One region of the Mixta sp. BE291 genome, then DNA from elsewhere that is predicted to be linked to it. Evidence: predicted binding sites of a transcription regulator. Region 1 holds the regulator's gene; each other region holds the start of a gene.
What was found. The regulator ArgR, encoded in region 1, controls arginine synthesis, uptake and breakdown. The targets are predictions, from matches to a motif close to ANTGAATAAAAATACANT.

Region 1 (2,276 bases):
GAGCGATCCATACCGGGCTTACGCGCTACGCCCGCAGAGATCAATACCACATCGGCGCCCTGCAGCGCAGGCGTTGCATCTTCACCGCTGAACCCTTTGATTTTAACCGGCGTAGGAATGTGGCTTAAATCAACGGCCACACCGGGTGTTACGGGAGCAATATCATACAGAGAGAGTTCTGAACCCGCGGGTAACTGGGTTTTCAGCAGAAGTGCGAGCGCCTGGCCGATACCACCAGCCGCACCGAGAACTGCAACTTTCATCCTAAACTCCTTATTATTGTGATCATTAAAATGCCGGCAGCCAGCGCGGAACAGATGCTGGACGACCTGAGAAGTATAGCGAGGATGTTGTCACTGTTTTGCATAACGCCCTTAAGCGCCAGCCAAAACGGGTGAACATGACCGCATTACGTACAGGACCGACACTGAGCGTAACCGGATACAGACAGAGTAATCAGCCCTACCTTACACCGTCCGCGCTTAGCAGAACAACATCAATTTTATAACAATTTCTTCACTTCATCTGTCATAGCTATGCGCTTCGGGTAAATTCTCTCTGCGCCGAAAGTCTGGTAAAATGCGCGCCCACTGCGCGGTAAAGCCGTTACTCGCCGCCGCGAATTTGCATAAACATTCATATAAATGCATAATAATGTATCGCCTGCTGGCCGGGCTTCACAGCATTTTTATATTATCGGTAGCCTATGCGTAACCCATCGAAACAAGAAGATCTGATTAAAGCGTTCAAAGCTTTACTGAAAGAAGAAAAGTTCAGCTCGCAGGGCGAGATCGTGACAGCGCTGCAGGAAGAAGGCTTCGACAACATCAACCAGTCGAAAGTCTCTCGTATGCTGACCAAGTTTGGTGCGGTGCGTACCCGTAACGCGAAAATGGAAATGGTCTACTGCCTGCCCGCAGAGCTCGGCGTTCCCACCACTACGTCTCCGCTGAAAAACCTGGTGCTGGATATTGATTACAATGATGCGCTGGTGGTGATCCATACCAGCCCAGGCGCCGCGCAGCTGATTGCTCGCCTGCTGGACTCGTTAGGGAAAGCGGAAGGCATCCTTGGCACCATCGCCGGTGACGACACGATTTTTATCACCCCGGCGCGCGCCTTCACGGTGAAACAACTCTACGAAGCTATCCTGAATCTGTTTGAGCAGGAGCTGTAAGCCTGGCGGGATCGTTGGCCTCAGCATTAACGATCCCGCAGCCTTCCTTATTCACTTCCGTTATGCCTCTCTCTGCTGCTGCCCCGCAGCTTCAGCACGCTGCTGTTAGCGCTTTTTTATGCATCCCTTCGTCTGCGGCTTTCATTGCCAAATGGAATAAGCAGGCAGTTCACTCTTTCCCCACATCACGTCCATGTCGCACAATATGCTGCCTTTAAAGCGACCAGGCAGGTCATAAAACTGCTTTTCAGCCTCTGATGGAGCATTTAACCAGTAAACAAAGCACAAATAGATAAAGCCGCTTATGCTTTTGTTTTGCCTAAAAAATAACGCATAAAGTACAAAATATAACCATTTTTTATAACTAATGGTTATTAAAAAAGCGACATTAGCTAAAGTGTCACAACAAAACATTATTAGCGTAATATTAATTTCGCACGTGATTAGATCTATACTTGTTTTCGTGATGAAGATCACAAACAAAATAAAGACAAAAACAGAAGACGAGGAACAGATCAATGAATATTAAAACTACTATCGCAACCGCAGGCCTGCTTTCTGCCCTGTCATTCGGCGCATTTGCAGCAGAATCCATTAACGCCGATCAGGCGAAAAATCTGCAGTCTGTGGGCGTTATCAGCGTCAGCGGTGTAGCAGGTACGCCAATGGATATCCATCAGGCGCTGCAGGCAAAAGCGGATCGTCAGGGTGCCAGCGCGTATCGCATTATCGAAGCGCGTAACAAAGACACCTATCACGTAACGGCAGAGCTGTATAAATAAGCGCAACATCATCGCCGGGTGTATACCGGTGTCATCTAATAACGACTTTCACGTAATAACGACGCGGCCCCAGAAATAATAATCGCTATCAAGCCATCACGGCCGCCGTCACCACACTATTCAGGAGTAAGAAATGAAAACGACATTTACCTTTGCGGCTTTAGGCCTGGCTTCCGTACTTTCTTTCGGCGCAGCAGCGGCCGACCTGGTGACCCAACAAGACGTTGCCAGCCAAAATCTCCAGCCGATCGGTACCATTTCCGTGAGCGGCATTGATGCCAGCCCAAGCGCTATTCGCCAGCACCTGGCCGAAAAAG
Region 2 (2,276 bases), on a different contig from region 1:
TCCGGCAATAGCTCGATATCTACCGGCGTAAAGCCGCGCTCCTGGAACCAGTGAATACTGCGGGTGGTTAGCACAAACAGCTTTTTCAACCCCAGCTGGCGTGCCTGCAAAGCGACGCGCTGCAGCAGCATTTCACCGCGAGAAGAGCTACGATAGTCCGGGTGAACCGCGACGCAGGCCATTTCACCAATCTGCTCATCGGGGAAAGGATAGAGCGCCACGCAGGCGATGGTCAGATTGTCGCGCTCGATAATGGTGAATTTATCGATTTCCATCTCCAGCTGTTCACGCGAGCGGCGTACCAGAATGCCCTGCTGCTCCAGCGGACGGATGAGCTCCAGAATGCCGCCGATATCGTTGATGGTGGCGCGGCGGATCTGCTCGGCGGATTCCATCACAATCTGCGTACCGATGCCGTCACGGGAGAACAGCTCCTGCAACAGCGCGCCATCTTCCTGATAGCTAATTAAATGGCTGCGGCGTACGCCGCTGCGGCAGGCTTTCACCGCGCCGCGCAGGAAACGCACCGTACCGGAAAGGTAGTCGCCACGCTGCTCCAGCGTTTCAATGCGCGCCTGCGCATCGTTCGGGAACAGTTCAGAAATAATATTGCCTTCATCATCCGTCGCGCCCTGTTCAGAGCAGAAGCCGATCATCTTTTCCGCCCGCAGTTTGATCGCCAGCTGGGTGGCTACCTCTTCCGAGGTCAGATTAAAACTTTCGCCGGTGACCGACACCGCCACCGGACCGATCAGTACAATGGCGTCGCTGTCGAGCTGGCGATGAATCGCCTCTTCATCAATGCGGCGAATGCGTCCGCTGTGGCAATAGTCGATGCCATCGTCCACGCCCAGCGGCTGAGAAATAATAAAATTGCCGCTGACGACATTAATATGCGCGCCCTGCAGCGGTGTATTGCTCAGGCTCATCGACAGGCGAGCGGTGATATCCAGCTGTAAACGTCCGGCGGCCTGCTTAACCAGCTCAAGGGATTGCGCATCGGTTACGCGAGTATGCTTATGATAAAGCGGCTCCAGCTGATGTTCTGCCAGGTTAGCATCAATTTGCGGCCGGGCGCCGTACACCACCACCAGCCGGATACCCAGACTATGCAGCAGGCCAATATCGTTAATTATGCTGGAGAAGTTCTCATGCTCGATCGCTTCGCCACTGAGCATAATCACGAAAGTCTTGTCCCGATGAGCGTTGATATAGGGAACGGAATGGCGAAAACCCTGAACCAGTGCGGTGCTACGTTCCTTCACGGCAAACCCTCTCTTGCATGAATATTCGGTTTTTGTGTATTTTTATTCTTTTGTTGCCTGAAGTGCAAGCTGCTTTTATGATCGCTTATCATTTTTCACAATCGGTTAATAAGCTTAACAGGCTGCATTTAATGGTTTTTTCCGGATGACAGCATAAAAGCGATTGGGTTAAAGTTTTCGCCACTTTTTTTTCTGGCTTTTTTTTAGACACAACACAGTATCTGGAGCGGCATGTCCGAATCTCATCCCGTTATCAGCCGTCGTCGGCTGTTACAGGGCGCTGGAGCAATGTGGTTACTGAGCGTGAGCCGGGTTGGCCTGGCGGCCAGCAGCCATATTGTTGCGGTGCGCATCTGGCCTTCTTCCAGCTATTCCCGCCTGACCATTGAATCAAGCGTGGCCCTGAAATATAAGCAGTTTGCCCTGAGCCATCCCGATCGCGTGGTGATCGATATTGAAAATCTGCATCTGAATCGGGTGCTGAAAGGGGTAGGGCAGCTGGTACAACGCAACGATCCCTATATCAAAACGGCGCGCGTGGGCCAGTTTGATCAAAACACCGTGCGTATTGTGCTGGAGCTGAAGCAGAACGTCTCGCCGCGCCTGTTTACGCTGGCGCCGGTCGCTGGCTTTAAACATCGCTTAGTGGTGGATCTCTATGCGGCCTACGATACGCAGGACGATCCGCTGTTGGCGCTGCTCAAGGATTACAATCAGGGCGAGCTGGAGCGGACGCAGCCTGCCGAAGCGCCGCTGCCCGGCAAAGCAGGACGCGACCGTCCGATTGTTATCATGATCGATCCGGGACACGGCGGCGAAGATCCCGGCGCGCATGGCCTGCATAAGACGCGTGAAAAGGATATCGTGCTGAAAATCGGCCGTCGTCTGAAGGCGCTCATTGATAAAGAGCCGAATATGCGCGCCTATATGACGCGTAATGAGGATGTCTTTATTCCGCTGAAAGTGCGCGTGGCAAAGGCGCGTAAACAGCGCGCCGATCTGTTTGTTTCT
Region 3 (2,276 bases), on a different contig from region 1:
GCTTATCCTGATAGGCGTTATGGAAAGCTTCGGCGACATCGTCGCGACTGACGCCCGGCTGCAGGCGACAGGTAATGGTGGCAAGGATGCCGCGCGGGAAATTCCCCAGATGCGGGGTAAAAATAACCGGCACGCCAAGATGCGCGACGATTTCAGGATGGTGGCGATGATTAAAGATGCCGTAAGGTTGCAGGCTCACTTCACAGAAGCTGTTGTTGATGCTGGCTTTGCGTCCGGCACCGCTTACGCCGCTGGTGGCGTTAATCACCGGCCACTGCGCATCATTCAGCAAGCCCGCTTCAATCAGCGGTTTTAGCGCCAGCTGTGCGGCGGTGGGATAGCAGCCGGGCACCGCGATCAGCTGCGCCTCTTTGATAGCGTCATGCTGCCACTCCGCCAGGCCGTAAACGGCCTTATCCAGCCATGCCGCATGCTGATGGCTAAAACCGTAATAGCGCGTATAAAAATCAGCATCGTTAACGCGGAACGCGCCGGAGAGATCAAACACCACGCAGCCCGCCGCCAAAAACTGCGGAGCCAGATCGTGGCTTACTTCATGCGCGGTGGCCAGGAACACCACATCCACTTTGTCGGCCCAGACTGAGACATCGCTCAGCGGCTCCAGCGGCAGATCAAGGATCCCTTTTAGCTGCGGATGCAGGTCGGAAAGACGTTTTCCGGCATCCGGGCTTTGCGCTGAAACCGCTAAAGCGGTTATGTTCATATGCGGATGACGATTCAGGAAGGTCGCCAGCTCAACGCCAGCATAGCCACTGGCACCTACAATCAGCGTATTCAACATCAGGCTGTATACCTTTTACAGTCAGTCAGATCCGGTGTGCAGCCGTGTCGCCGCGCGCCCATGAAGTTTAACGTCAGTCAGCGGGTTAATTCATTTCCCATCCCGCGCACGTTATTGTATTTTTATTCACTATTAATGCATGAATATTGATACATCCTAACTCAAGGACCGTCAACAGTGAAGACAAAATTACCGCCATTTATCGAACTTTACCGCCAGCTGATAGCCACGCCATCCATCAGCGCGACCGACAGCGCGCTCGATCAGAGCAATGAAAGTTTAATCACTCTGCTGGCGGGCTGGTTTCGTGATTTAGGGTTCAGTGTGGACGTTCAGCCGGTGCCGGGCACGCGGCATAAATTTAATATGCTGGCGAAAAGCGGCGCGGGTGCGGGCGGCCTGCTGCTGGCTGGGCATACCGATACGGTGCCCTTTGATGACGGGCGCTGGACGCGCGATCCCTTTACCCTCGCCGAGCATGACAACAAGCTGTACGGCCTTGGCACGGCGGATATGAAAGGGTTCTTCGCTTTTATTCTTGATACGCTGCGTGACACGGATATCAGCACGCTGAAAAAGCCGCTCTATATTCTTGCCACGGCGGATGAAGAAACCACTATGGCAGGCGCTAAATATTTTGCTGAGTCCACCACGCTGCGTCCCGACTGCGCGATTATTGGCGAGCCGACGTCGTTGAAACCGGTGCGGGCGCATAAAGGCCATCTCTCTAACGCGATTCGCATCGAAGGGCAATCGGGACATTCCAGCGATCCGTCACGCGGCGTTAATGCTATTGAGCTAATGCATGAATCAATCGGCCATCTAATGCAGCTGCGTAATACGCTAAAAGAGCGTTATCACCATGACGGCTTCGCTATCCCTTATCCCACCATGAATTTTGGTCATATCCACGGCGGCGACGCGGCAAACCGCATTTGCGCCTGCTGTGAGTTACATATGGATATTCGTCCGCTGCCGGGCCTGACGCTGACCGATCTGGATGAACTATTAAATGAGGCGCTGGCACCGGTGAGCATGCGCTGGCCGGGCCGATTAACGGTGGCTGAGCTGCATCCGCCGATTCCGGGCTATGAATGTCCGCGTGAGCATCAGCTGGTGCAGGTGGTGGAGAAGCTGCTGGGTACGCCAACCGAGGTGGTGAATTACTGTACCGAAGCGCCCTTTATTCAGCAGCTCTGCCCGACGTTGGTGCTGGGGCCGGGATCGATTAATCAGGCGCATCAGCCCGATGAATTTATCGATATGGCATTTATCAAGCCGACGCGCGCGCTGATCGGTCAACTGGTTAACCATTTTTGTTACTGATTACCATTATTTGGGGCAATTCACTGCTAAAACGGTAAATTGCTCCCGCAAAGTTTCAACTTTGCCGATAAGAATAACTTATCCCACTCCGCTATGATTAAATTTCTTAATTTACCAGTAGTTAGCGACATTAGGCGGCATGTTTTAC

Region 2: a site for ArgR is predicted at 1,299-1,316, ahead of argA (amino-acid N-acetyltransferase). Genes of this name have one in related genera too.
Region 3: a site for ArgR is predicted at 916-933, ahead of argC (N-acetyl-gamma-glutamyl-phosphate reductase). Genes of this name have one in related genera too.

Annotation. Positions count from the first base shown of each region.
Region 1 is NZ_JAVDXN010000003.1:518,188-520,463, forward strand. Features, by position in the region: gene mdh (malate dehydrogenase) at 1-263, opposite strand, end outside; gene argR (transcriptional regulator ArgR) at 707-1,177, shown strand; gene yhcN (peroxide/acid stress response protein YhcN) at 1,696-1,959, shown strand; gene yhcN (peroxide/acid stress response protein YhcN) at 2,093-2,276, shown strand, end outside.
Region 2 is NZ_JAVDXN010000006.1:95,539-97,814, reverse strand. Features, by position in the region: gene argA (amino-acid N-acetyltransferase) at 1-1,265, opposite strand, end outside; gene amiC (N-acetylmuramoyl-L-alanine amidase AmiC) at 1,497-2,276, shown strand, end outside.
Region 3 is NZ_JAVDXN010000009.1:12,959-15,234, forward strand. Features, by position in the region: gene argC (N-acetyl-gamma-glutamyl-phosphate reductase) at 1-802, opposite strand, end outside; gene argE (acetylornithine deacetylase) at 980-2,128, shown strand.